One region of the Intestinimonas butyriciproducens genome, then DNA from elsewhere that is predicted to be linked to it. Evidence: a T-box and tRNA genes for the amino acid it is inferred to sense, from the RefSeq annotation. Region 1 holds a T-box; the other holds one or more tRNA genes.

Evidence for each region. A T-box is a leader RNA that pairs with one kind of tRNA and senses whether it is charged. The one in region 1 lies ahead of SRB521_RS00065 (glycine--tRNA ligase), so its partner is inferred to be a tRNA-Gly.
Region 2: it encodes a tRNA-Gly, which carries the amino acid that the T-box ahead of SRB521_RS00065 (glycine--tRNA ligase) is inferred to sense. The anticodon was not compared.

Annotation. Positions count from the first base shown of each region.
Region 1 is NZ_CP011524.1:14,101-28,766, reverse strand. Features, by position in the region: gene rlmB (23S rRNA (guanosine(2251)-2'-O)-methyltransferase RlmB) at 1-290, shown strand, start outside; gene SRB521_RS00125 (HAD family hydrolase) at 316-2,484, shown strand; gene SRB521_RS00120 (hypothetical protein) at 2,560-3,654, opposite strand; gene SRB521_RS00115 (ABC transporter ATP-binding protein) at 3,790-5,847, opposite strand; gene SRB521_RS00110 (ABC transporter ATP-binding protein) at 5,847-7,583, opposite strand; gene SRB521_RS00105 (MarR family winged helix-turn-helix transcriptional regulator) at 7,577-8,050, opposite strand; gene lexA (transcriptional repressor LexA) at 8,244-8,855, shown strand; gene SRB521_RS00095 (VOC family protein) at 8,857-9,300, shown strand; gene SRB521_RS00090 (methylated-DNA--[protein]-cysteine S-methyltransferase) at 9,340-9,810, shown strand; gene SRB521_RS00085 (hypothetical protein) at 9,810-10,043, shown strand; gene rpsT (30S ribosomal protein S20) at 10,151-10,414, opposite strand; gene gpr (GPR endopeptidase) at 10,615-11,520, shown strand; gene SRB521_RS00070 (right-handed parallel beta-helix repeat-containing protein) at 11,513-12,745, opposite strand; T-box leader at 12,879-13,085, shown strand; gene SRB521_RS00065 (glycine--tRNA ligase) at 13,154-14,572, shown strand.
Region 2 is NZ_CP011524.1:3,067,191-3,081,856, reverse strand. Features, by position in the region: gene SRB521_RS15185 (DegV family protein) at 37-909, shown strand; gene prmA (50S ribosomal protein L11 methyltransferase) at 909-1,862, shown strand; gene SRB521_RS15175 (metallophosphoesterase) at 2,040-3,149, shown strand; gene rplU (50S ribosomal protein L21) at 3,310-3,621, shown strand; gene SRB521_RS15165 (ribosomal-processing cysteine protease Prp) at 3,628-3,963, shown strand; gene rpmA (50S ribosomal protein L27) at 3,968-4,252, shown strand; gene obgE (GTPase ObgE) at 4,341-5,618, shown strand; gene SRB521_RS15150 (DUF3298 and DUF4163 domain-containing protein) at 5,692-6,546, opposite strand; gene SRB521_RS15145 (RNA polymerase sigma factor) at 6,536-7,042, opposite strand; gene SRB521_RS15140 (GDSL-type esterase/lipase family protein) at 7,131-8,009, opposite strand; tRNA gene SRB521_RS15135 (tRNA-Gly) at 8,252-8,327, opposite strand; gene SRB521_RS15130 (DUF2508 family protein) at 8,878-9,129, shown strand; gene SRB521_RS15125 (pro-sigmaK processing inhibitor BofA family protein) at 9,133-9,405, shown strand; gene SRB521_RS15120 (S-layer homology domain-containing protein) at 9,516-10,136, shown strand; gene SRB521_RS15115 (MFS transporter) at 10,521-11,738, opposite strand; gene SRB521_RS15110 (MFS transporter) at 11,911-13,014, shown strand; gene SRB521_RS15105 (M23 family metallopeptidase) at 13,331-14,666, shown strand, end outside.

The DNA.
Region 1 (14,666 bases):
TCCCGGTGGCCCGGGTGCCCAACCTGCCCGCCCTCCTCAAAGAGCTCAAGGAGGAGGGCCTGTGGGTCTTCGGCGCCGAGGCAGACGGTACCACCCGCCTCTATGACGCGGATCTGAAGGGTCCCGCCGCCATCGTCATCGGCAGCGAGGGCGCCGGAATGGGCCGTCTGGTGGCCGAGTGCTGCGATTTTAAGGTCAGTATCCCCATGCGGGGCAAGCTCAATTCCCTCAACGCCTCCGCCGCGGCCGCCATCCTGCTCTACGAGGCGGTCCGCCAGCGGCTGGGCTGATATCAAACGCAAAAGGAAGTCCGATATGTCAAAAGACCGGGACGATGAACTGAATAGCAGCCCGGAATTTTCCCTGGAGGAGATCCTGGCCGAGTTCGGCGGCGGAGGGCAGAGGGACGACGCCCCCTCCGCCGGAGGTCCCGACCTCCCCTGGCCGGAGGCCCGGCATGCGCCTCCGCCTCAGAACGTGGTGCCTTTTCCCGGCATGCGCGCCCAGGACCCGCCTGCGGAAGAGGCGCCGTCAGAGGGGGAGGAGGCTCCGGAGGAGGAGCTTCCCCCGCCTCCGCCGCCGGGGAAGCCCAAAAAGCCCCCCGTCTCCGAAAAGGTCCTGGAGTTTCCCGAGGACGAGACGCCGCCCCTTCAGGCGGGCATCGAGCATCTGAAGCGGAAAGCAGATGCATACGCCGAGAAGATGTTTGAGGATGAGGGGAAGGAGGTCTCAGAGGAGACCGTCCGCTTTGAGCGCCTCATCCCCGGCGTGGACGAGGAAGACGACGACGAGGAGGCGCCCCGTCCACGGGAGCGGAAGCCCCGAAAGGCGCCGGAGCCGCCGCCGGATCTGCCGCCCGGCCAGTTGGCCGGGCGGTACGGCAAGGGCCTGGGCCTGCTGCGGCTCCGCACGGCGCTGGTCTTTCTGCTAACCCTGCCGCTCCTCTGGATGGCGCTGGCGCCCTTCTTCCTCCTGCCCCTGCCGGGGGCGCTCCAGGGCTCCTTCCCCCTCCAGGTCTGGTGCTCGGCCGGGCTGCTGGCCGTGTCCATGGTGCTGGGGATCGACGTCCTGGCCCGCGGCCTGGTGCAGCTCTTTCTGTTTCGGCCCGGGGCGGACACCGCCGCCGCCTTCGCCTGTGTCTTTACGCTGGCGGACGCCCTCACACAGTTGGAGCAGATGCCGGAGCGGGACACCCTGCCTTACAGCGCCGCCGCGGCGCTGGCCCTCTTTTGCTGCATGTGGGGGACCTATGCCAAGCGCCAGGGCCTGCGGCTCTCCTGTCGGACGGCGGCATCCGCCTCCACCCCCTATCTGGTGACGCTGGACCCCAGGAGCTGGAACGGAAGGGACACCTATGCCAAGTGGTCCGGCCCCATTCACGGCTATGGAAGCCAGATCCAGGAGGAGGACGGCGCGCAGCGGGTCTTCCGTATCTCCGTCCCCCTGCTTCTGCTGGGCAGCTTTCTCTGCTCCCTCATTGCCTCGGTGGGGGAGGGGAGAGGGGATCACCTGCTCTGGTGCCTCTCCGCCACGCTGACGGCCTCCGCATCCTTCTCCGGGCTGCTCATTTTTGCCCGTCCCTACCGGACCCTGGCCCGGCGGCTCTCCTCCAGCGGAGCCGCCCTGGCGGGCTGGTCCGGAGCGGTTAGATCGGGCAGGGCCATCCTGCTCACCGACACCGACCTCTTTCCCCCCGGCATGGTATCCCTCAACGGCATTAAGGTCTTTGGAGACTTTTCCGTGGAAAAGGTGGTGGCCGTCTGTGCCACCCTCATCCGGGAGAGCGGCTCGGGCCTGGACAAGATCTTTCACGACCTGCTCCGGGCACAGGGTGCGGTCTACCGCCGGTGCAGCGGCTTCCAACGCCACGAGGGTGGCGGGCTGTCCGCCGATATCCGCGGCGAGCACATTCTGGTGGGCTCCGCCTCCTTTATGGCACTGATGGAGGTGTCCCTACCCCAAGGGCTCAACGTCAGAAACGCCGTCTTCTGCGCTATCGACGGGGAACTGGCCGGTATCTTTGCCCTCAACTATGTCCTCCACGGAACCATCTCACCGGCCATTTCCGCCCTGGTAGGGGCCCATGTCTCCCCGGTGCTGTGCACCAGGGATTTTAACCTCATCCCCGCCATGCTGCGGCAGAAGTTCAAGCTCCCTGTGGAAAAAATGGACTTTCCCTCTGTGGAGCGCCGCACCGAGCTCTCCGATCCGGACGCGCCGCACAGTCCCCGCATCACGGCGGTGCTGTGCCGGGAGGGGCTGGGCCCCTTTTCCGAAGCCGTGGTGGGGGCCAAGCGGCTGAAGATCGCCGTGCGCATCTCATCGGCGCTGTCTGTGTTGGGCTCTGTTATCGGGTTGCTTCTGGCCTTTTATCTCACCTTCGTCTCCGCTTGGCAGTCCATCTCCCCGGCACAGATGGTGGTCTTTCTCGCCGCATGGCTGGTCCCCACGCTCCTCATCTCCAATTGGGTGAACCGCTATTGAGCGCCTCCGGCCTCGACAGACAAACGCGCGGCGGAGCAGGGCCGAAAAACCCTGCTCCGCCGCGCGTTCTTATCTTCAGGCCGCATCCGCTTCCTGCCGGGACTCAAAATACTCCCCCCACGCCAGCCCCAAATTGCCCCGGACCTCCTCACGGAAGGCCACAAGCTGGGGATATTGGTAGAAAAAGTCCAGCTTTCGGGACCATACGTCCTCGTCTGCCCGAAAATCTCTGGGGCGAAGGACAAAAAAAGCAAAACTCTCACAGATATCCTCCGAGGGATCTGTGGAGGCATAGGGCGTAATAAAATCGTCACAGTGGCGGAGGAAAAAGTTATAGGTGTCGTCGCAGGCCAGACAGTCGTCCAGATAGCCGGTCCAAAATTCCTGGTAGAAGTTGTTCAAATAGGAGTCCGCCAGAGTTACCATACCCGGTTCATTGTAGGTATCCAGCGTCTGCTCCGACGTATAGATCACCTGGGTATCGTTGAGAGATAGGTAGTGGAAATATTCGTGGAGGACCGTCTCCACAAAGTACTCCCGATCCTCCGCGTCCGCAGGGTCCACGGCGATCTCCCAGCGCGCTCCAGCATCATCCAGCGCCCAGACATAGGCCACTGTCTCCTCCGGTCCGTCGGTAAAGACGGTGAACTGGTCAAAGCCCTCAAAGGCGCCCTCCGGCAGCAGCGTACACATCTCCTCCCACAGGCCCAGGAGCTCTGTTTCGCTCCAAGCCCCGCCCGACAGGTCATTTGCCGGGTCCGGCGTCAGCGCGCCGCCGGCCCTGATTTGGTAGACCGCCAAGGTCCGTTCCCGCGGGCTCCGGTAGCCGAACCCCTCCTCATCACCGCCCAGATATCGGATGGTATAGGCGTCATAGAGCCCGGAAAGCCGCCGCAGGAGCCGCCATTCATAGTCGCTGCGCTCGTAGTTTCCCTTTGCCTTGCGCTCTGTCTGGATGGCCCGTATCTTGCTCCAAAGATCCAGGGCCTCCCGGCGCTCCTCAGCGGTGATCTCATCCTTCAGCAGGCCCAACTGGACATCCAGCTCCGCCTGTGCCGCCGCCGTATCCGTTCGGCCCGTGCCTGACGGCAGCAGCTTCCCTCCGGTTTGTCCACATCCCGCCAGCAGAAGCACCAGCAGAACAGCGGATACCAGTCTCTTTTTTCTCATGTTTCCCCTCCGGATCGACTTGGTTTTCCACCATTATACCGGCCGATGTGGAAAAAAACAATTCTCAGCCTGAAAAATGGGGAGGTCCCGGTTGTTCTAACCGGGACCTCCCCTTCAGCAGACAAAACGGCTTTTTTATTCCAATTCGGCCCCACCGGTGTAGAGCTGGTAGTACCGGCCCTTTTGGCCGATCAGTTCCTCATGGTCGCCCCGCTCTATGATGCGGCCGCCCTCCAACACCATAATCGCGTTGGAGTTCCGAACGGTGGAGAGCCGGTGGGCGATGACAAACACGGTACGCCCCTCCATCAGGGCGTCCATGCCCTTTTGGATGATGCGCTCGGTGCGGGTATCGATGGAGGAGGTGGCCTCGTCCAGGATCATCACCGGAGGGTCGGCCACGGCGGCACGGGAGATGCCCAGGAGCTGCCGCTGGCCCTGGGAAAGGTTGGCGCCGTCGCCGGTGACCATGGTATCATAGCCCTGGGGCAGGCGGCGGATAAAGGAATCCGCTCCCGCGATGCGGGCGGCCTCCACGCACTCCTCGTCGGTGGCCTCCAGCCGCCCGTACCGGATATTTTCCATCACGGTGCCGGTAAAGAGGTGGGTATCCTGGAGCACCACGCCCAGGGAGCGGCGCAGATCATCCTTTTGGATGGCCTTGACGTCGATGCCGCCATAGGTAATGACGCCGTCCTGGATCTCATAAAAGCGGTTGACCAGATTGGTGATGGTGGTCTTGCCCGCGCCGGTGGAGCCCACAAAGGCGATCTTCTGCCCGGGGTTTGCAAAGACGGTCACATCGTGGAGGATCTGCTTGCCCGGCACATAGGAGAAGTCCACATGCTGGAAGCGCACCGCCCCGGTGAGCTGAGCCAGCACATAGCCCTCCTCCCGCTGTACATCGCCGCGGATGCGGTGGAGCCCGAAGGCGGGATCGTCCTTATTGACGTATTTCCACGCCCACAGGTGGCCGGGCACGTCCTCCCCACACTCCACCAGTTCGTCATGCGCATCCTTGCTTGCGCAGACCAGAACAAAGCGGGGATTCTCCGGCACCTTCCAGGCCCAGTCATGGACATGGGCGCCCTGGGGCGCGGGCGTCATCCGGCCCTCGCTGTCCCGGACCACGGGGACCAGGGTCACAAAGCCCTCGTCGGTCTCCGGGGTCTCGTCCATACACTCGAAGATCCGCTCGGCGCCCGCCAGTGCGGAGAGAATGGTGGTGAGCTGCTGAGAGATCTGATTCATGGGCTGGCCCACCTGCCGGCAATAATTGAGGTAGAGGGTGAAGGAGCCCAGCGGCAGACCCATGGCGATGGACAGCACTCCGCCGAAGGCGGCGGTCAGGGCATAGCCGATGTTCATGATGTTCATGGCGATGGGCATGATGGCGGTGGAGTAAAAGTTGGCCGCGGTGGCGGAGGCGCGGTAATTCTCATTGAGCCGTGCAAAGAGCGTCTTGGCCTGCTCCTCGTGGGTGAAGGCCTTGACCACCTTCAGCCCTTCAATGGTCTCCTGGATATTTCCGTTGACGGCGCCCAGGTCGGCCTGCTGCTTCTGATAATACCTCCGGCTGCGGCCGCCGAAGACCTTGAACACCACGAAGGTGCTCCCCAGAGTGACCACGGACACCAGGAAAAGCAGTGGGCTCACCACCAGCATCACCACCACGATGCCCACAAACATGAGTACGCTGGAGAGGAGGGAGACCACGCTCTGTTCCAGGGCGAGCTGCACATTGTCCGCGTCGTTGGTGAAGCGGCTCATGAGCTCTCCATGGGGGTGGCGGTCAAAGTAGGATAGGGGCAGGGTCTGCAAATGGTCGAATAGATCCTTCCGCAGGCGGTTGGTGCCCCTCTGGGCCAGTTGGACCATGATGGCCGACTGCCCGTAAGTGGCCACCCAGCCCACGGCATAGATGGAGATGAGCTTGCCCACATCGGCCGCTAAACTAGACACGCCGGTATAGCTGCCCGCGGCAATGTTGTTGATGATGACCAGGTTGATGAAGCTGGAACCCGCAATGTTGGTGACCACTGAGCCCAGCAGACACAAAAGGACGATGAGGAGCGGCCACTTCCGCCGGGCCAGATAGCTCATCAGGCGGGAGACGGTCTTTCTCAGATTTTTCGGCTTCTGGAAGCCGCCCCGGTTCTGGCCAGGGCCACCGGGACCACGCTGCTGCGCCATTATTCCTGCACTCCTTCCTGCTGAGACTGGTAGATCTCCTGATAGATTTCGTTGCGGGCCATGAGCTCGTCATGGGTCCCGATGTCGCTGATATGGCCGTCGTCCAACACCAGAATGCGGTCGGCAGACTGGACCGAGCTGATGCGCTGGGCGATGATAATAACCGTGGTGCCGGCCAGGTTTTCCTTGAAGGACTGCCGAATCTTGGCGTCCGTGGCGGTATCCACGGCAGAGGTGGAGTCGTCCAGGATAAGGATGGCCGGGTGCCGGAGCATGGCCCGTGCAATACACAGCCGCTGCTTTTGGCCGCCGGAGACATTGGTGCCGCCCTGGCTCATCTGGGTGTCGAAGCCGTCGGGCAGCGCCATGACGAAATCGTAGGCCTGGGCATTCTTGGCGGCCTGGATCATCTCCTCCTCAGTGGCGTCCGGGCGGCCCCACAGCAGATTCTCGCGGATGGTGCCCGTGAAGAGGACGTTGTTCTGAAGCACCATGCCGATGCGGGCGCGGAGCTCATCCAGGGGATAGTCACGCACGTCCACCCCGTCCACCAGGACAGCGCCGTCGGTGACGTCGTAAAACCGGGGGATCAGGTTCACCAGAGAGGACTTTCCGGTACCGGTACCGCCCACCACAGCCAGGAACTCGCCGGGGCGGACGGTGAAGTCGATGTCGGTGAGAACATTCTCCCCGGTGCCCCCGGCCTGGTACTTGAAGTCCACATGGCGGAATTCCACCTGGCCCTTGGGCGCAGGCAGCGTGTCGGCGCCGCAGGAGCCGTCCTCAATGGAGGGCTCGGTCTCCAGCACCTCGTCGATTCGGCGGGCGCAGGCAATGGCGCGGGAGAGCTGCAGCAGACTCATTCCCAGCATCATGACGCTCATCAGAATCTGGAAGATATAGGTGATAAAGGAGGAGAGGTCGCCGATGAGCATGCCGCCGGACATCACAGTGGAGCCGCCCAGGTAGAGCACGGCGGCGGTGGCGCCGTTGAGGGCGATCATCATGATGGGCATCATGGCGATGACTCGCATATCCACATTGATGGCGGCCTTGGTCAGGTCGTCGTTGGATTTTTTAAATTTGGTCTTCTCGTAGCCCGCCCGGACAAAGGCCTTCACCACCCGGACCCCCACCAGATTCTCCTGCACGGTGCCGTTCAGGGCGTCGATGCGGGTCTGAAGGACCTGGAAAAGGTGGTTGCACATACTCATGAGCACGCCGATAGCGATCACCAGCAAGGGGATGGCCACCAGCATGACCATGGCCAGCCGGGCGTTGATGCTGATGGACACGGCCAGGGCGGCCACCAGCATCACGGGGGCTCGGACCAGCATCCGCAGCGCCATGGTGACCATCATCTGGATGGCATTGACATCGTTGGTGATCCGGGTGATGAGGGAGGCGGAGGAGAAGTGGTCGATGTCCGCGAAGGAAAACTCCTGTACCTTGTTATAAATGCCCCGGCGCAGATTGGCGCCAAAGCCCTGGCCCGCCACGGCGGCCAGCTTGGCGCCGAACATGCCGCAGAGCATGCTGCCCACGGCCAGCACCAGCATGATGCCGCCCATCTTTAAAATGTAGGAGAGGTCGTTGCCCGGAATTCCCACATCCACGATGTTGGCCATAAACCGGGGCAGCGCCAGCTCACAGAGTACCTCCAGCACCATGAGAAGGGGTGTGAGCACGGCGTACTTTTTGTATTCTCCCAGATAGGGAAGAAATTTTTTCAGCATTGACAGTTCATCCTTTCCGGTGGAAGATCCCCCCGCAGATTGTGGAGCATCCGCATGAGATAGCCGCAGGCCTGCCGCGTCTCCTCGGGGCGAAAGCCCTCGAACATGCTCTGGTCCACCGCCTCAAAGACCTGGACGCACCTCTGGATGGCGGCCTCTCCCTTGGGGGTGAGCCGCACCGCCTTCCGGCGCTGGTCGGTCTCGTCGGCCAGCTTTTCCACATAGCCCTCCCGCTCCAGGGACTTGAGGGAGACGGCCACCGTGGCGGGGGAGACATGCATGGCGTCGGAGAGCTCTTTCTGGGCTGCAATCCGGCCCTCCCGCCCCTTGTCCTTGAGCAGGAACAGAATCATGGGCTGTCCTAGTGTCCCCAACCCCCTGCGTGACAATTCCGTTTGAATGGCCTGCTTCCTGGCCCGTTCTACAGATTGAAAGAGAATGCCGGGCATGTTTTCCCGCATCTCCATAGAAAAGACCCTCCTTCTTTTTTAAATAGTTAGCCTACTTATGATTAGCATGTTTACATATTGTAATACGAGTGCTCTGCAATGTCAATGAAGTTTCTGTGAACAGCATCCCCCAAATTTCTTAGAACGCTTGTTTGACTTTTTGTGTGTTGTGTGGTATGATACAAGAAATCCATACAAGGGAGGGGCCGCCATGAAGGCGCTGACGGAAAAGCAGCGGCAAATCTACGACTATATCATCTCCTTTCAGCGGGATCACGGCTATCCCCCCTCTGTCCGGGAGATCGGCGAACATGTGGGGCTCAAATCCCCCTCCACAGTCCACTTCCATCTGAAGGGGCTGGAGGCGGCGGGCCTCATCACCAAGGCGGAGGGAAAAACCCGGGCCATCACGGTGGCGGGCGGCTTTCCGCCGTCGGAGGCCGATCCCCCCGCCGACCGGGTACCAGTGGTGGGGAATGTGGCCGCCGGGTCGCCCATTCTGGCCGAACAGTGCATCGAGGACTATCTCGCCTTTGACACCGGCGGCCTGACCGGAGAGCATTTCGCCCTGCGGGTCCGCGGTGAGTCCATGCTGTACGCGGGCATTTTGCCCGGAGACTACGTCGTCGTCCACCAGCAGGAGCACTTCCGAAACGGTGAGATCGTGGTGGCCCTTTTTGAGGATGAGGCTACGGTCAAGACCCTGCGCCGGAAGGACGGACATGTCTGGCTCATGCCGGAGAATCCGGAGTACCAGCCCATTGACGGCGATGGGGCCCAGCTTTTGGGCAAGGTGGTGGCCGTAATCCGGCGGTACGACTGATATGCGTCCCCACATCGACCATGTGGAGCTCACGGTCTCCGATCTGTCCCAGGCGGAGCGGTTTTACGACGCGCTGCTGCCCCTGCTGGGTTTTGATCTGAGGCATAAGGGCCGGGGAGATTTTTCGGATTTCGATCACACGGAGATCGATTACGCCACCGCTGATTTCAGCCTGGGTCTCGTCAGTCCCCGTCCTGAGCTGGCGGGAGAGGGCGTCTGCCGCCGGAAACCAGGAGCCTTGCACCATCTGGCCTTTGCCGCCGACAGCAGGGAGGAGGTGGACCGTCTCTTTGCACAGGTCCGCGCCATTCCCGGCGTGCGGATTCGGATCCCACCCAAGTGTTACCCAGAATATACCCCGGATTACTACGCTTTCTTTTTTTATGACACCGAGGGGATCGAACTGGAAATCGTCCACTTCGCCCGGAAACGTTACTTTTTGTGAGATGTCTTGTTTTGCCCTGTGGAAAGGAGGTCGTTTCCTGTGGAGCTGCTCTCCGTCCCCAGCCGCTTGGGGACCTTTTTTCTCGGTGGAGAAGCCGGCCATATCATCCGGCTGTATCTGCCCGGTGATCCGACGCCCCGCATCGCGGAGCACGAAACGCCCGTGCTCTCAGAGGCGCGGCGGCAGCTACTGGAGTATTTGGCGGGCCGCCACACAGCCTTTTCCCTCTCCCTGGCCCCGGAGGGAGGCACGCCCTTTCAGCGGCAGGTCTGGCGTGCCCTGGAGGCCATCCCCTTTGGTGAGACCCGGACCTATGGGCAGATCGCGGCGGCTGTGGGAAGCCCAAAGGCGGTCCGGGCCGTAGGACAGGCCAACCACCGCAATCCCATCCCCATTTTTATTCCCTGCCACCGGGTGGTGGGTGCGGACGGGACCCTGACCGGCTATGCCGGCGGCCTGGAATTAAAACGTTCCCTATTGAAACTGGAGCGTGGAAAGGAGTGCCCCTGATGTTGAAAAACTGGTGTGCCGCAGGGCGGCTCATGCTCAGGGATATGGATCTGGAGGACATGGCCGCCCTGAAGGTCTGTCTCCTGGCCATGGGGACCCTTTTGGGACTAAGCGTTCCCTTTCGATGGAAAAAGCCCGCAGCCCTCTTGGGCTCCTTCCTCTTTGTGGGGACCTACCTTCCCCTGATGGTCAGACTACTGGAGTGCCTAACCAGAACGGAACGCGAGACCTGATAGAAACAAAAGCCGCCCGGAATTTACATTCGGGCGGCTTTTTCTTTCTGTCTCGGGACACAAAAACCGCCTGCTTTCGCAGGCGGTTTGTTTTGCAGAAGTTCCACTCAGGCCAGCTTGTTCAGCTTGATGGTCATGGCGCTCTTCTTGTTGGCCGCGTTGTTCTTGTGCAGCAGGCCCTTAGCAGCAGCCTTGTCGATGGCCTTGACCGTGGTCTTATAGACGCTATCGGCCTCGCTGCGGTTGCCTTCGGCCACCACGGCGTCAAACTTCTTGATCTGGGTCTTCAGCGCAGACTTGGCCGCCTTGTTCCGGGCCGCCTTGGTCTCGTTGACCAGTACGCGCTTCTTGGCAGACTTGATATTCGGCAAACCAAACACCTCCTCCGATGGTATCTCAAATTTCACGGGTCCTGCCCGTGCAGGTATCTATTTTACCAGCCCGAGCCGAAAATTGCAACCTATTTTTTCACTTTTTCTGCGATTTTTGAATATCTGTCTCCCATACGCTAAAAATAGAAGTAAATTTGCAGGATACTACTATATCTTGCGTTGAAGGGGGATGGGCTGCTATGCTGAAACGGCGGACGGACCTGGCTTTGGAGGCCAGAGAGCTGTGGAGCGAGTCGGCGGAGGCCGAGACGGAACTGGAGGGCGTGCGGGCGAGGGAGGAAGAGCGGGAGGGCTATCCGGTGACCCGGGTGGAGATCCTCAATGAAGCCGGCGTCCAGGCCTTGGGAAAACCGCAGGGGACCTATATTACGCTGGATCTTTCCGCTCTGGCCAGGCGGGAGGAGGACGCCTTTCCCCGCGCGGCCAGGGCGCTGGCCGGGGAGCTCTCCGGCCTTTTGAAGCTGCCCCAGGGTGCTCCAGCTCTGGTGGTGGGTCTGGGCAACCGGGCCATCACACCCGACGCGGTGGGGCCAGGCGCGGCGGACCACACGATGGTCACCCGCCACTTGGTGGAGCAGGTGCCGGAGCACTTCGGGGCTTTCCGCCCTGTGGCCGCCCTGGCGGCCGGGGTGCTGGGCACCACCGGCGTGGAGAGCGGTGAACTGGTAAGGGCGGTGACGGAACGGATCCATCCCGCCTGTGTGATCGCGGTGGACGCCCTTGCCTCCCGCAGCCTCAAGCGGGTCTGCACCACCGTACAGCTTGCCGACACGGGTATCGTCCCCGGCTCCGGCGTGGGCAATCACAGGGCGGCGCTGAACCGGGAGACCCTGGGCGTTCCGGTCATCGCCATCGGCGTCCCCACCGTGGTGGACGGGGCCACCCTGGCCGCCGATATTCTGGAGGAGGCCGGAAAGGGAGAGCTGGACCCCGCCGCGCTGGCGGGGGAGGGCGGCAGCCTTATGGTAACGCCCCGGGATATCGATCAGAGGGTCTCCGACATGGCCAAGGTCATCGGATTCGGGATCAATCTAGCCCTGCAAAGCGGCCTTACTGTGGAGGATGTGGAGCTCTTCCTCAGCTGAGCCCGGTGCAGTCCACAAACACTGCGCCGCCGGAGCTCTGCCAGCCATAGCCGTTTATCCCTCCAAAGTCGTTTTCTCCGAAATGGCAGCGGTCAAACACCACGTTTTGACTCCCGTAAGTACTCTCTACCAGAGTACCGGCGGAGTTTCCCTCAATAGCGTAGCACTCCCACAGACGGACATCGGAGGTATTACAGACCTCCAGCAGGTGGAAACACCCGGTACAGTCGCGGATGCGGCAGTTCAAAAGCTCTATGTCCTTGGAATCCCACAGACTGACCGCTCCATAAGTGCAGTTCTGGATGACGCTGCTGTACAGGCCCACATTCCGGCAGTTAATGGCGCACAGGCCATAGGCCCCACTCCCATCCAGCGTGAGTTCGAGGAGGTTGACATCCCGGCAGTTCTCCAGCTCCACACAGTTGCCCGCACAAAAGCCCGGCTCCACGTCGTGGACGGCGATTCCCGACACCAGCTCTATCCGACGGCAGTTTTCAAACCGCCACACATCCGCGTAGGCCCACGGGGTAGAGATCCGGGTCGGCGTCGGGTAATTCCCGGTGGTGATCGTCAGGTCCCGGACATTTTGGATGACCACCTGATAGACCGCCCCGGTATTGTATTCCCCTGTGGCGGTATCAAATACGTCGTAATCCACCAGGACATAAGGATTGTGGATCGCCTCCACATCCATGTCCGCGAAGGAGTACTCCCCCTGTGCCAGCGCGATCTCGGTATCGGGAGCCACTGCGTTGAACAGCTCCTCCAAACTCTCGGCATATACCTGTCGCTTGGGATAGGAGAGCTCCACCACGCCAGTCCACTCCACCGTGAGCCCCAGCGCCTCCGCCAGGGGGCGCAGAGGGGCATAGAGCACTCCGTCCCGGAACGCGGCACCCTCTTTTCCCGGCGTGAGGATCACTGTCCGGTCATACCATTCCACCGTGAGCACACCGGAGCCGTCCTCGGCCCAACGGTACAGGATGCCGCCGGGCAGGGGAGAGCTGTCCCAGGAGGCGGTCTGGACATCTCCCCCCAGGCTCCGGCAAAATTCTTCCACCGGGACCATCGTGCTCCCCTTCCACGCCAAAATGGGGTGCTCCAACTCTATCTCAAATCCGTTCAGAGTGACCTCCACCTCCGTCTCCTCCGCCGCCAGGGCGGAGGAACCCCAGGCAAGGGCCCACGTAAGGAGCAGCCCCATGGCCATCAGCCGTCGTTTCATCTGGATACCTCCCGTTTCTGTTTTTTTCAGTATAGCACTGGCCCCGCCTCCAGTTGTTACATTTGGATGACAAAGCGGAAAGAAAGTGTAACGGCCTTGACGGAGTGGAAAAAAGATGATAAAATACCCCAGAACATTGGCAATGACCGGGAAGAGTAGGCGCGATCTCCAGCAGAAGAGAGGGGCCGGAAGGTGTGAGGCCCCCTGGGACGCGCCCAAGGCGCCCATGAGCCGCGGGGCGGAAATGCCCTGCCGGACCCCGCCGTTACCGGGGCAAGAGCGCGGAGCCTCTCCAGGCCCCGAATTCAGGTGGCACCACGGACAGAAGTTCGCCCTGAGCCTTCATGGCTCAGGGCGTTTTTTGGTTTTCGTCCATACTATCTAAGGTGAAATGAGGAGTGTCTTATGATGAAAAACACAGAGAAGACCATGGAAAAGATCGTCGCTCTCTGCAAGGGCCGGGGCTTCGTCTATCCCGGAAGCGAGATCTATGGCGGCCTTGCCAACTCTTGGGACTACGGTCCCCTGGGCGTGGAACTCAAGAACAATGTAAAGCGGGCCTGGTGGAAAAAATTTGTGCAGGAAAATCCCTATAACGTGGGCCTGGATGCCGCCATCCTGATGAACCCGGAAGTCTGGGTGGCCTCCGGACATGTGACCACCTTCAACGATCCCCTCATCGACTGCAAGGCCTGCAAAATGCGCCACCGGGCCGACAAGCTCATTGAGACCTGGTGCGGGGAGCAGGGCCGGACGGACGTCAATGTGGAGGCCATGACCAACGAGGATCTGGTATCCTTTATCCGGGACAACAACGTGACCTGTCCCGGCTGCGGAAAGTCCGACTTCACCGATATCCGCAAGTTCAACCTGATGTTCAAGACCCATCAGGGCGTCACCGAGGACTCCTCCACCGAGGTCTACCTCCGGCCTGAGACCGCTCAGGGCATCTTTGTGAACTTCCCCGCTATCCAGCGCACCACCCGGAAAAAGCTTCCCTTCGGTGTGTGCCAGGTAGGCAAAAGCTTTCGCAACGAGATCACACCCGGTAACTTCATCTTCCGCATCCGGGAATTTGAGCAGATGGAACTGGAGTTCTTCTGCCAGCCCGGCACCGATCTGGAGTGGTTCCAGTACTGGCGCAACTTCTGCCACGACTGGCTGCTGAGCCTTCACATTAAGGATGAGAATCTGCGCCTCCGGGATCACGAGCCGGAGGAGCTCGCCTTCTACTCCAAGGCCACCACGGACTTTGAGTTTATGTTCCCCTTCGGCTGGGGCGAGCTCTGGGGCGTGGCCGACCGCACCGATTATGACCTCAAGCAGCATCAGGAGCACTCCGGCAAGGACCTCACCTATTTCGACCAGGAAAAGAACGAGCACTATATCCCCTATGTCATCGAACCCTCCCTGGGCGCCGACCGTGTCACGCTGGCTTTCCTGGTGGAGGCCTACGACGAGGAGGTGGTGGACGCCGAAAAGAACGACACCCGTGTGGTCATGCACTTCCACCCCGCCCTTGCCCCCTTCAAGTGCGCTGTGCTGCCTCTCTCCAAAAAGCTTGGGCCCGCCGCCCAGGATATCTATGCACAGCTCTCCAAGGACTTTATGGTGGACTACGACGAGGCCGGCTCTATCGGTAAGCGCTATCGCCGCCAGGACGAGATCGGCACGCCCTTCTGTATCACGGTGGATTTCCAGACCGTGGGTGATGAAAAAACCCCCGCCGACCACTGTGTGACGGTCCGGGATCGTGATTCCATGGAGCAGATCCGTCTGCCCATCAGCGAACTGAAGGATTATATCGCCCGGGGCGTGGCGTTCTGACACGACCACCCTGCACAGAAGCTCCGTCTTTGAGCGGACATGAGCGGCGGCCCTTGCTCTGGGCCGCCGCTCCATGTCCTTTTTCTCTCTACGA
Region 2 (14,666 bases), 170 kb from region 1:
AAAATGCCTTTTGGGATACAGGAGGTTATCAATAAAATGAACGACTTTGTCATTGTCACCGATTCTTCCGCCGATTTGCCGGAGGACCTGGTCCGGGAGCTGGGCGTGGAGATACTGCCGCTCTCCTTCACCGTGAAGGGGCAGACCTATCACAATTACCCGGATGACCGGGAGATGGACCCCAAGGTATTTTATAAAATGCTGCGTGACGGCGAGATGGCCACCACCGCCGCCGTCAATGTAGGGGAGTTCACGGCGCTGCTGGAGCCCATGCTGCAGGCGGGAAAGGATGTGTTGATCCTGGCCTTTTCCTCTGGCCTTTCAGCCACCTACCAGTCCTCCGCCATTGCCGTGGAGGAGCTTGCCGCCAAGTACCCGGAGCGCAAGATCTATACGGTGGACACCCTCTGCGCCTCCCTGGGCCAGGGGCTGCTGGTCTGGTACGCCGTGCAGGAGAAGAACAAGGGCGGTAGCATCGAGGCGGTTCGGGACTGGGCGGAGGCCCACAAGCTTAACCTGTGCCACTGGTTTACCGTGGATGATCTCCATTTCCTCAAGCGGGGCGGACGGGTCTCCGCCGCCACCGCCGTGGTGGGAAGCATGCTTCAGATCAAGCCGGTCCTGCATGTGGACAACGAGGGGCACCTCATCAATATGGGCAAGGCCAGAGGGCGTCACGCCTCCCTGACCGCCTTGGTCGACCACATGGAGCAGACTGCCATCGATCCCGGAGCGCAGACCGTATTTATCAGCCACGGTGACTGTCTCGAGGAGGCGGAGCGGGTGGCCGACGATGTGCGCAAACGCTTTGGCGTAAAGGAGATCATCATCAATAATGTGGGCCCGGTCATCGGGGCCCACTCCGGCCCGGGCACAATGGCCCTCTTCTTCATGGGGAGAGAGCGCTGATGGATGCCGTATGGCTGGAGGTCACGGTGGAGACCACCGGAGCGGAGCTGGACAGCCTGTCCGCCAGGCTCACGGGAAACGGCGCCACCGGCCTTGTCATTGAGGACGAGGAGGATTTCAAGTCTTTCCTGGAACAGAACCGGCAGTATTGGGACTATGTGGATGACCAGCTTCTGGAGCGCATGAAGGGAGCGGCCCGCATCAAGTTCTATGTCACCGACGACGCCGACGGACAGGGACAACTGGCGAAGTGGATGGAGGGCATTGACCTGCCCTATACCACCGCAAGGCTCCGGGAGAACGACTGGGCCACAAGCTGGCAGAAATACTACAAACCCATGGCCGTGGGACAGCGGCTGTATATTGTCCCCGAGTGGGAGCGTGGGGAGGCCGTGCCGGACGGCCGGACGGCGCTGTATCTGAATCCCGGGCTCACCTTTGGTACCGGCTCTCACGCCTCCACCCGGCTGTGCCTGGAGTGGGTGGAGGAGTTTGCCCGGGAGGGGGAGAGTGCTCTGGACTTGGGCTGTGGCAGCGGGATCTTGTCCATCGCGGCCCTGCTGCTGGGCAGCCGGGAGGCCGTAGGCGTGGACATCGATCCCAAAGCGGTGGGTGTGGCCTATGAGAATGCGGCCATGAACGGCATCGGGCGGGACCGTTATACGGTCCGGGCCGGCGACGTGCTCACCGATATGGCGCTGCGGGCGGAGCTGGCCCGGCAGAGGTACGATATGGTGCTGGCCAATATCGTGGCGGACGTCATCATTCCCCTGTCTCTTCCTGCGAGAGGGCTGCTGGCCCCCGGTGGGGTATTTCTGTGCTCCGGCATTATCGACACCCGCGCGGAGGAGGTGTGCGCCGCCCTGGAGCGCAATGGCCTCCGTGTAGTGGGCAGAAAGGACCGGGATGGCTGGGTGGCCCTGGCCGCCAAACAGGAAGTGGCGAAGGGATAAGACCGGCCGCCTTCGATTCGGATCTGAACAAAGAGCTTCGGAGATGGCTGTGACCATCTCCGAAGCTCTTTGTGATTTTTTCAGGCTGGGCGACCCCGCTGATCTTTTCCCCAGGCCGCTTCCCATTCCATGAAAAAATGGTATAATAAATCATCATGATCTCTCCGAGGTGAACCCATGAAAGCAGTGGTCAAGCAAGTAGAATTTCCGGCGGGGCGCCGTATCCTGGTCATCAGCGACATCCACGGCAATCTCCCCTGGTTCCAGGCCCTTCTGGCGAAGGCAGGCTTCTCCAGGGAGGATATCCTGGTATTGGTGGGGGATCTGGTGGAAAAGGGGCGGGACAGTCTGGCCACGCTGCGGTACATCATGGAGCTCTCCGCCACCCACACAGTGTACGCCCTGTGCGGCAACTGTGACAATCTGGCGGTGGACTTTATCTATGGTAACGGGGAGCTGGGCCGGGATTTCTATCGCTTCTACCTCAGCGTGTGGGGGGAGAGAGCGCTTATTTTGCAGATGGCCGCGGAGGCGGGGATGGAAGTGAGAGGGCCCGGGGACCTGCCCGGTCTGCGGATGTTGTTGCTGGAGCGATTCCGGTCCGAACTGGAGTTCCTGCGGTCGCTGCCCACCATTCTAGAGTCTGAGCACCTTGTCTTTGTCCATGGCGGGGTGCCCTCCTATGCGCACATGGAGGAGCTGGATGCTTGGCAGTGCATGAAAAATGACGATTTCCTGGGTCAGGGCCGCGTCTTCCCCAAATACTGCGTGGTGGGGCACTGGCCTGTGGCACTCTATCGGGGGGACCGCCTCTGTTCCAATCCCATCATCGAACGGACGCGGAAGATCATCAGCATCGACGGCGGCTGTGTGCTCAAGCGGGACGGACAGCTCAACGCGCTGGTGATCCCGGAGGCGGGCAGCGAGGCGTTCTCCTGGATCAGCTATGACGACTGCCCGGTGAAGACGGCGCTGGACCGGCAGGAAGAAGGGCGGGACGCCGTTGTGATCCACTGGACCGACGACGACGTGGAGGTGTTGGAGCGGGGAGAGGAATTTTCCCTGTGCCGGCAGGCGTCCACGGGCCGGACGCTGGAGGTGCCCACCAAGTATCTGAGAAGGCAAGGGGACCGGGATTGGTGCGAGGACATCAGCGACTATCGCTTGGGGGTGGAGCCGGGAGATGCGCTCTCCATTGTGGAGGAGACCAGCCGGGGTTGTCTCTGCAAGAAAAACGGCGTGACCGGATGGTACTTTGGAGGACTTGAAACCCCTGGAAAGGGCTGAAAAAAGCCATTGACTTTCCAGAAATGTGCTGATATACTATTATAGCCGCTTTGAATGGGAACAAAGTGCGGAGCGCCCCAGCGCGCACGCGCGGCAGAAAAGAGAGGGATTTCCCTCCTCCCCCGACAGCGAGCCCGTAATGAAGGAGTGAATCAAAAGAATGCATGCGATCATCGAGACCGGCGGTAAGCAGTACAAGGTGGCCGAGGGCGACACCCTCTTCATCGAGAAGCTGAACGCCGAGGCTGGCGAGGCCGTGACCTTCGATAAGGTCCTGGCTGTGCTGGGTGAGGACAAGGCCACCTTCGGTGCCCCCGTGGTGGAGGGTGCGAAAGTCAGCGCTTCCGTTGTGAAGAACGGCAAGGGCAAGAAGGTCATGATCTTCAAATATAACCCCAAGAAGGGCTACCGCCGTCGCCAGGGTCATCGTCAGCCCTATACCAAGGTGCAGATCGAAAAGATCGAGGCCTGAGTTCAAGTGATCGAGGTCACATTTACTTCCGAGGGCAGCCGGATCACCGGCTTTGAGGTCAAGGGACACAGCGGCCTCGCCCCCGCGGGAGAGGATATCCTCTGTGCAGCCGTCACCAGCGCGGTCCGGCTGGCCGAGTGCGCCGTCAACGACGTGCTGGGTTTGGAAGCCGCGGTGAAGGTGCGGGAAAAGGATGCGTCCATCTCCCTAAAGCTTCCCGGCGGGTTGGGGCAGACCAATGAGAGCACATGTCAGACCCTTCTGACAGCCATGATGGTCTACTTTGCGGACCTGCATGAGGAGTATCCGGATCATATTATTGTCTTAGACATGGAGGTGTAATACCATGCTGAACATCGGTCTTCAGTTTTTCGCCCACAAGAAGGGCGTCGGCTCCACCCGTAACGGCCGTGACTCCGAGTCCAAGCGCCTGGGCGTGAAGCGAGGCGACGGTCAGTTCGTCCTGGCCGGCAATATCCTGGTGCGGCAGCGCGGCACCCATATTCACCCCGGCGTCAACGTGGGCAAGGGCAGCGACGACACCCTGTTCGCCCTCAAGGACGGCAAGGTCAAGTTCGAGCGGCTGGGCAAGGACCGCAAGCAGGTCTCCATTGTGGAGATCGCGCAGTAACCTGGGCATACTAAAGGCCTCGAACGCGCGTCGTTCGGGGCCTTTTCTATGTGTGGGAAAATTGGGAAGAGATACAGGAGGTGTCATCATGCCGGCATTTGTGGATACCGCAAAGATCCTGGTGAAGTCCGGCAAGGGCGGCAACGGAGCCGTGTCCTTTCACCGGGAAAAATATGTGGCCGCGGGCGGACCGGACGGCGGCGACGGCGGACGGGGCGGCGACGTGATCCTGCGGGTGGACGACCATATGTCTACCCTGATGGACTTCCGCTATAAGCGCAAGTATGTGGCCGGAAACGGCATGGACGGCACCGGAAAACGCTGTTCCGGCAGGGATGGGGAGGACATGGTCATCAAGGTGCCTCTGGGCACGGTGGTGCGGGACGCGGCCTCCGGGCAGATCATCTGCGACATGTCCACGCGGGAGCCCTTCGTGCTGGCGCGGGGCGGCAATGGCGGATGGGGCAATAAGCACTTCGCCACCCCTACCCGGCAGGTCCCCAACTTTGCCAAGGCCGGTCTTCCCGGCCAAGAGCGGGAGGTGGTCCTGGAGCTGAAGCTGTTAGCTGACGTGGGTCTGGTGGGGTTTCCCAATGTGGGAAAATCCACGCTCCTTTCCGTGGTGTCCAAGGCCCGGCCCAAGATCGCAGACTACCATTTTACCACCCTCTTTCCCAATCTGGGCGTGGTCTATGTGGACGAGGGGGTCTCATTCGTCATGGCCGATATCCCGGGCATCATCGAGGGCGCCGCAGAGGGAGCCGGACTGGGGCATGACTTCCTCCGGCACGTGGACCGCTGCCGTCTGCTCATCCATATCGTGGATGTATCCGGCCGGGAGGGCAGGGACCCGGTGGAGGACTTTGAGACCATCAATGAGGAGCTCCGGCAGTACAGTCCCGAGCTGGCCTCCCGCCCCATGCTGGTGGCGGGCAACAAGGCGGACATTGCAGAGGACCCCGCCCTGCTGGAGAGGCTCAAGGCACATGTGGAGGAGCGGGGGATGCGCTTCTTTACGCTCTCCGCCGCCACCCACCAGGGGGTGGAGGAGCTGATGCGCGCCGCAGCCGGAGAGCTTGCCGGACTGCCCCCCATCACCGTGTATGAACCCGACTATGTACCCGCTCCGCCGGAGATCGATACCAGCGGAGAGGTGAGCATCGAGAAGGTGGACGATGTGTGGATGGTGGATGGGCCCTGGCTCCAGCGGCTGATGGCCAATGTCAATTTTGGAGATGTGGAGTCTCGAAACTGGTTTGATCGTATTCTGAGGGAGTCCGGCCTCTTTGACCGGATGGAGGCCGAGGGCGTCCGGGACGGAGACACCGTGTGCCTCTATAATCTGGAATTTGAATATCAGAGATAAATGAGATCGTCCAAAAGGTGGGGAATCCACTTTTTAAGAAGGGCCGCTCCCCAACGGGGAGCGGCCCTCAGTCTTACGATGGGATCTCAAACTCCTGCACGCCCATATAGCCTGGGGCGATCTCATACTTTTCAAACAGGACCACCGGACGGCCCGCCTCATTCAGGTAAAAGGGCTGGTTGTCCCGGATGGAGGTAAATGCCTCGCTGTACTCGTCGCCGCCCCAGTAAACATGGTCGGGGTCCTGACTGCGCTGGGCGATCTGTTCCCGTACAGAGGCGTTGACGATCTCCTTCCAGTCGGGGCCGAGCAGATCCCGAAGGGTCAGCTCCTTTCCGCTTTCCAGATCGATGCTGTAGGGATAGAGCTGCTGGAAAGCGGTGGCCTGGGTCTCTGTTTCCGTGATCAGGAAAGAGAGATACCGGTCATTTTGGCATTTGATCTCATAGTCCACATCGATGATAACGGGCATAAAGTCTTCCGCCTCGCCCCCGGTGGCGATATAGGCCGCCCTGGCCGACCGCGCCCTCTCCTCCGCCTCGTCCAGAAGGGACTGGATGCGGGTGGATATCTCGGTGTTGATGCGCTGCTCCAGCGCAGTGTGGCCGGTGTTCTCCAGGGCCGGGAGACGCACGTCGATGAGGTGCTCCTGGTCCTCAATCTGATATTCCGCAACGGTAAAAATGCGGGCGAGCTGGCCCAGCACCGGCACCTCATATACCGCCTGGGCAAAGGTGGGGCTGGTATTGACCAGAAGGACAAAGCAGGCGCAGCTGGCCAGGGCTGTACCTAGGCTCCGGCGCAGGGCGTGCCTGCTCCGGCGGGCCTGGTCGCCCGCCCGGACGGCGGTGGCCACCGCAAAGGCCAGCTCTTCCGGAGGCTCCACACTGTGATAACGCTCTTTTGCGCGCTCCAATTCAGGATTCATGTTCGATCTCCTCTCCTGTCATTTCCTTGAGTTTCTTGAGAGCCTTGTAGAGCCGGGACTTTACTGTATTCAGGTTCGTCCCTGTGCACTGGGCGATCTCTTCCAGTTTCATGTCTTCAAAAAAACGCAGCCGGATCACCGCCTGTTCACGGGGGGAGAGCTTGCCGATGGCATCATAGAGGTCCAGGCGCTCTCCCGGGTCCCGCCCTTCGGTCGCGCGCTCGTCCAGGGACGTTTCAAGGGGGACAAGTCTCCGGCTCTGCCGGAAGTGGTTCATGCACTCATTGAGTAAGATCCGATAAAACCAGGTCTTGAGATAGGCGGGTTCCCGCAGCGTGTCCACCTTGGTGAGGGCCTTTACGACGGCCTCCTGGACCACATCCAGGGCTGCATCCCGATTTTGGACATAACTGAACACCAGGCGGTAAAAATCCGTCTGTCCGGCTGTGATATGGTCCACCAGGAGCTGGCGGGTGTCCGGGGCGGTCGATCTCAAAGGGGCGGCAGCTTCTTTCTCTGTTAGGATAGGGCGCATCCATGGCCGTGGATGGCGAGGCGAAAGGTCCGCAATGGGCAGGGGCGGCCTATTTGCTGACGGTGTGCGTGCGCAGGACCTCCAGCCAGCGCTGATAGGCAGACTTGGTGAGGTGGACGCCGTCAGTGCTCTCCTCCGGGCACAGCGCGCCGTCATCGCCTGCAAAGGAGGCGTGGAGATCCACCAGGTAGACCTCTTTCTCCGCGGCCAGCTCGGCGATGAGGGCATTGTAGGTCTCTACCTTGTCATTGGTGAGATAAGCATGGCTGTCCGATTTTTCCGCGGTCACAGGCAGCAGGGTCTGCAAATAGATCTGTGCGTCCGGCTGTGCATCCCGCACCAGATCGAGCAACCCCCCGTAGGCTTTGTAGAACCTCTGGTCATTATACCAGCCCAACTCATTCACGCCCAGAAGCAGATAGACCTTCCCATAGGTTTTGGTGCCCAAGGCCTCCAGGGGAGTCACCTTGCCGCTGTCGGTCTTGATGACTTTGTCGGTACGGATGGACTGCACGGTAAGGCCCTTATAGGCCAGGTTGTCGGCGCCCCGGATGCCGCTGTAGAGGAGCAGGCCGTCAGTGAGGGAATCCCCCAGGAAAGCGGCGTCGGAGAACCAGGAAGCCTCGGCGGGGTCGGAGGCGGGAACGGGGACGGTGTAGTCATAAGGAGCGGACGGATGCGTCTCCTGGGCAGGGAGAGCGGTAGGGACAGGGAATGGGGTAGGAACCGGGGTGGGGGAGGGCGTCTGGGTGACAGCGGGGACCGGTTCCGGAAGCATGGGCGCTTCCGCGCCCTGGCCGGGAGAGAGCAGAGAGCGCCCACCCACCAGGGTGAGGGAGATCAGGAGCACGGCAACGGGGAGGCGGAGCGCAGAGCGGTTCCGCCGGGCGGTCCGCTTGCCGGAAGTGTTTTTGGAGGTCTGGACCATGGGAGTTCCCGTCCTTTCGTGTTTCTGATGATTAGACACGACAGGGGGAGAAAAAGTTTGCCTGAAAAAAATAAAAAAGAGGAAAAAAGAGCAGCCTTTGCAGCGCAAGGGAAAGGTATGCCCAATGGCGGGGATAAAGAGGAAGATACGACTGCAGTCGTATTTTTCTTTTGGCGCAACGCGTCCCAAGGCCGCCAAATTAAAAAAAGAAAGACACGACATATGTCGTGTCTTTCTTTTCCTGGAGCAGGTGACGAGGCTCGAACTCGCTACCTCCACCTTGGCAAGGTGGCGCTCTACCAGATGAGCTACACCTGCAAGCGACGAATAATATTATACGCAATCCCCGCTCTGATGTCAAGAGAAAATGTAAAAAATGCGCGACTGAGAAAGAAGTGAAGAGCAAAGAAGCGGCGTTCACACCCCACCCTGCGCCCATATGCGGCGGAGAGGCTGTGCATCCGCCTTTGTCCAGATGGAGAGTCCGGAGAGGCATATATGCAGAGGCCGCCGCACTCTATGGAGCGCGGCGGCCTTTTCGATCCGCTGTCCCGACGCCTTGGAAGCACTCCTTGCGTGGGCGGACCGGATGTTGGACGGTGGAAGTTCCGCTTTGGCTTTGGGGATTTGTTTTCAGAGAAACACTGCCCAATGCAGGCTTCTCCTTTCGCCTTTCGCCAGAGGGCGACGTCGCCCGGCACCGGCTTAAAAGGAGATGTCTTGTCCAGCGGAAGGTCGTTTCCAACCTGTCCGAGATCTAGTGTGCACAGAGGGGGCAAAGAAATACCTGGCATTTTTCGGTATAGGACGTGTCATATTTGCCCAAACTGAAAATAAACATTTTAAAAAGAAAGGAGGCGGTCCACCTATGACGGAGGCGGCCAAAAACAAGGTGTTTTTCTTCCGCCGGCGGGCGGAAAACGAGCGGGACGAGGAGCTGCGGGCCCTGCGGGAGGGCCTGATCCGGACCCGGACCCTCATCAACCAAGCTTATGTGGGGTTTAACGGCACCGGGGACCCGGACTTGATCGAGTCCTATGTCTTTGAGATCAATTCTCTTCAGGCACGATACTCCTACCTGCTGCGGCGGGTCAAGGAGCTCGAGGGACAGGAGGCCTGAGCGGTGGAAGGCTTTTTGACCGACACACTGCCTTGGCTCCTGGTGGGACTGGTGGCAGTGGCCGCGCTGCTTCTGCTGCGGCAGCCCATCCAATACCTGACCCGACTCTGTCTGCGGACCCTGTGTTCTCTGGCCGCGCTGGCGGCGCTGAGCCCGCTGGGGCCGCTGATCGGTGTGGGCCTGGGAGTCAACCTGGCCAACGCCTTGGTCATGGGGCTGCTGGGCGTACCCGGATTCGGACTGCTCCTGATGCTCAATTGGGCCCTAGCCAGATAACGGAAAAATTTTCTTTGCCATTTTTCCACTCTGTTCACAGATTCGAAACAACCATGCCGTAAAATGTAGCCTGCGAAGACCTCAATAGATCAAAAAGCAGGTGAGTGGAAATGAAGCGAAAAATTTGCGCGCTGATGCTGGCACTGGGCCTGACGGCAGCAGTGACGGGCCCGGCCGCCGCAGCAGCTTTCACCGATGTGCCCTCCGGCGCATGGTATGCAGAAGCAGCTGCAGCGGTATCCGACGGAGGGATCATGAACGGGACGACGACCACCACCTTTTCACCCGACGGGCAGGTGACCCGGGGTATGGTGGCCGCTGTCCTCTGGCGTATGGCGGGCAGCCCCGCCCCCAAGGGCGGAAGCTCTTTTGCAGATGTAGAGGCATGGTATTTCTATGCCGACGCCGTGGCTTGGGCGGAGGAAAACGGCATTGCGGCCGGACGCAGCGACGGGAGTTTCGGCGGCGGGGATATCGTTACCCGGGAGCAGCTTGCGGTTTTCCTCTACCGATACAGCCAATATGCGGGAGAGGAGCTGGCTAACGGCGTATTGGACATATACTCCGATGTGGACAGCGTCCACGCATGGGCCCGCGAGGGCATGGCCCATGCCGTGGGGGCCGGACTGATCACCGGGCGGGACAATGGGGAGCTGGACCCCGGCGGCCCGGCGACACGGGCGCAGCTCGCGGTGATCCTGCAGCGGCTCATGACGCCCGCTGTAGGATAAAGCGGCTTCTGAGCGGAACAGAATGCGGAAAGACCGGCGCACAGCTCTTGGAGCTGTGCGCCGGTCTTTGTTCCATGGCAAGGAGCATGGCGCAGGGTGGAATATTTTGAAAAGGAGAAGCCGATGCACCGGATTGACAGGAGGAGGGACTCCTGCTATAGTGAAGAAAACGCGTGGGGAGGAGGGTGCGATATGGGTTGGAAGAATCGGCTCATAATGGTATTAAAAGGAAATGTCTTTGCCACCAACGGGATTATTGCGCCCTTTTTGCGGACCCCACGGCGGTGAAGCGTATCCCATAGACACCGGCCGCGGCATTCCGCCGCGGCTTTTCTGTGCCCTGCAGGAGGAAGCCGCGCTGAAAATGGCAGCGCGGCTTCCCTTTTAGGTATGTGCATATTTTCGGTTCATACGCCGGATTGAGAAGGGCAGAATCACCACGCTGAGGAAAGAGAAGAGGCTGGCTCCTATCATGATATAGAAGAAATTCAGGTAAGAGCCGGTGGCGGTTTTGATGATGCTGATGTAAGAGGCTACCAGGGTACCCACGATAGAGGTAGAGGAGACAACGCCGTAGTTTAAACGGTAATACTTCATGCCGTAGATCTCTCCGGTAAAAGAGGAGGCCAGCAGAGCCATGCTTCCATAGGCCAGCCCCAGCAGAACGAAGAGCAGGATGAGCAGGTGGGCATAGCTGCCCTGATAGGCCGCCACCATTCCTATGGACAGGAAAACAAAGATGGCGGAAAGGGCCACCATGAGCTTCCAGCTCCCAAAGCGGTCGGCGAGCCAGCCGGAAAGCGGGCGGCCAAGGCCGTTTCCGGCGCTGAGCAGGCCGACGCCAATTGCACTCAACGTGGCGGGCATCCCGATGTCCGCCGCGATCAGCGCCGCCTGTCCGATCACGGCCTGACCCAAAAGGGACAAAATAACCTTCCAAATTGAAAAAAGGTAAAAGCTGGGGGAAGCAAGCATTTGCCTTGTGGTGAAATCATGGCTTGCGGAGGAGTCCTTTTTGCCGTTGCCGGCCTGCGGCGGCTCCTGGAGGAGAAATCCCGCAGTCAGGACGGAGACAGCCAGAAGGACGATGCCGATCATGCGGAAAACATTCCGCCAGCCCGGCCCAGAGGTTACAAAGTGGGAGAGCAGAGGACTGAACAACAGGCCGCCCATGCCGAAGCCGGCCAGCAGGATGCCGGAAACAAAACCACTCCGGCCAGGAAACCAGTGGACCACTCCGGTCAGCCAGGCGTTATAGCAAATACCGATGCCCGTGCCCACAAAGACCCCGTAAAAAAGGTAGAGAGTAAAAAGGGAGACCGTACAGGAGCTGCCCAAAAAGCCGGATACCGCCAAAGTGATCCCCAGCATCAGAGCGGTTTTTTGCGACAGGCGGGCCGCGAGCACGCCGTTGAGGGCCATTCCTACAAAGAGGCAGAGCATGGAGAGGGTGTAGGCCACCGAGGTCTCTGCGCGGGTCCAGCCAAATTCGGCCTCAAGGGGCGCGACAAAAATAGACCAGACATAGATAAGGCCAAACAACAGCAGAGAGGCCATACCGCAGACCAGGACCGCAATGGGGTTTCTCATCAGCTTCTTCATAGGTCCCAATTCCTTTCTTCCATAGATATACAGGGGCGGACGGGGACAAAGGGGAGCAATTGGTTGATAATGCAACATTTTATCAGAGATATAAAATGGATACAACCACTTTTCACAAATTTATTGTGACAAATTGTTGCGGTGATACTTTGAAAACAAGGGAATGAAAAAGATGTTTGAGATTGAAGAACAGCTCCGCACGCTTCTGCGGCTGGAGTTTTGGGGGAATATTCGGCTGGCGGGGGGTGTTTGGGTCCTTTTGCTGGTGGGACGGGGGTTTTCCCTGTTTCAAGTGGGGGTGGCAGAGGCGTTTTTCCATGTGGTCAGTTTCTGTTGCGAAGTGCCGTCCGGTATGCTGGCCGACGTTCTGGGCCGCCGCAGGACGCTGATTGCCAGTCAGACCATGTTCGCCTGCTCCGCCGCCGCCATGATGCTCTCACAGTCTATGGCAGGGGTGTGCCTGGCCATGGCGCTCAACGCAATGGCATATAACCTGGCCTCCGGTACGAGGGAGGCCATTACCTACGACTCTTTGCTCCAGGCGGGACGGGAAAGAGACTATCTCCGCATCTCTTCCTTACAGAATACATTGTGGCGCGGTGCGCAGGCGCTCTCCACCCTGTGCGCCGGGGCAGCGGCGGCGCTGGGATATGTCCGGGGATACGGCGTCGATCTGCTGCTCTCCCTGCTGGCCGCCGCCTTGACCTGCCGCCTGGCCGAGCCGGAAGTCACGGATGCCCAAAGGGCACGGAGCAGGCCCGCTCTTCGGGACCTGCCGGAACGCCTGGAGAACTGCGGCCGGGAGGCCCTCGGCTTTCTAGCCGCCCATCCCCGGACGGTGGGGCTTATGCTCTTTAACGCCCTAGTGGGCGCCTGCGCCACACTGCTGCGTTTTTTTCTCCAGGACGCGCTGGTCCGCGCCGGCGCACCCTCTGCACTGCTGGGGCCGCTTCTGCTGCTGATCGAGCTGGGGGGTGTGGCTGGAGCACGGCTGGCGCTGCCGCTTTCCCGGCTCTCCTACCGTAGGGCCGGGGCGCTCTGCGCTGTGGGGGTAACCGTGGGATGCCTGATGCCGCTTACAGGGGCCGTCCATCTGATGGCTGCCGGCGGCCTCCTGGCCGTAGCCTGTGACGACGCGCTCGAGACGCTGACGGGCAGCCGGCTCAACGAAAACTTGCCCTCAGATCAGCGCGCCACGCTCATCTCCGTGTCCTCCATGGCGTTCAGCTTGGTGATGATCGCGCTCGCTCCGATGGCCGGGGGACTGGCCGCATAGGCATTGTTACAGGAATGTTACAGCAAAATCACGAAAAATTCGCTCTGCGCAGAGGGCGCACTTGGAACCTGTGACCCGATAAATGGTGGATATTTATAAAATAGAGGCAGGAATCCGCAACATATTGCGGCGTTACTCCGTCAAAAGAGCGGGAATGGACTCGACCGTTTCTTACCAAAAAGGACTTGACGCTGTACGGAAAAGCGTGTATCATTACTTTTGTAACCTTTTGTAATCATTTATTATCGCTCTGTCATTATTCTTCGATTATTTTGATCGGATTTTCTGACTAACGCATAAGGGAGGCTTCGTCTGCATGGATGAGATCCTACGGGCGCCGCAGGAAGAGTTCCCGCTCCATACGCAGCGCAAAGGCCGCGCCCCGTCTGCTCAGGGCGGGAGAGAGAAGGCTGAGCGCGCAGGAGAGCGGTTCCGCAAGCTGATGGAGGCGGGGGTTGCGCAGGGACGCGTGTTCCGGCTGCAGGGCATCCGGGTATATCACCGGACTCGGTCCGCTGTTGCCGGGCGGCCCAAAATGGCGCCGTTGCCATTTCTGGCGCTGACAGCCGTGATAGGCATTGCCGCTGTGGTGGGCACGATGTACACCCCGGCCTATGTTGTTACGGTAGACGGCGTGGATGTGGGGCTCGTAAGAGACCAGTCGGTGTTCCGGCAGGCGGTGGAGCGCGTGGAAGAGCGGGCCTCCGATATTTTGGGCTATGACTACCACTTGGCGCACGAGGTGAGCTACGAGATGGCCCTCACCGGACAGGATCAGATTACCCCGGCTGCTGAATTTGAGACCTATCTCTTTGATCAGATCGGTGAGGTCATGAAGAGCTATGTCCTCACGGTGGACGGCCAGTTCGTGGGTGCGGCCACGGATCGGGCGGCGCTGGACGGAATGTTGGAGCAGTTGGCGGCTCCCTACGTGACGGAGAACACGGTTTCCGTAAGTTACACCAAGAACGTCCACATCACCCGGGAGTACACGCCCTCCGATGTTCAGCAGGACACCGCCGCCATGCTGGCCATGCTCACGGAAAACACCAACGGGCAGACCACCTACGAGGTTCAAAAGGGCGATACCTTTATGGCTCTGGCCTTCGACAATGATATGACCATGGCCGAGATGGAGGAGCTTAACCCCGGTGTCGACATCAACAAGCTGTATATCGGCCAGATCCTGAACATCAAAGAGGAGATCCCCTTCCTGGGGGTGCAGACGGTGGACAGCCTCACCTACCATGAGGAGATCGCCTGCGAGGTCCGGGAAGTGGAGGATGACAGCATGTATCAGGGCGAGTCCAAGGTGCTGGATGCCGGTATCCCCGGCGAGGCGCTGGTGACCGCCGACGTGACTTATGTCAACGGCGTGGAAAAGGAGCGCAACGTCACCTCTACCACTGTCCTGCGGGAGGCCACGGAGAAGGTCATCGCAGTCGGGACCAAAGAGCGGCCCACCTGGTATCCCACAGGGAACTATATCTGGCCAGTCTATGGGCGCATCACATCCCGCTTTGGCTACCGCTCCATTTTCGGCTCTTACAGTTACCACTCTGGACTGGATATCGCCGTTCCCTACGGCACCTCGGTAAAGGCTTCTGACGGCGGTACCGTCACCTTTGCGGGGTACAAGGGCAGTTATGGCT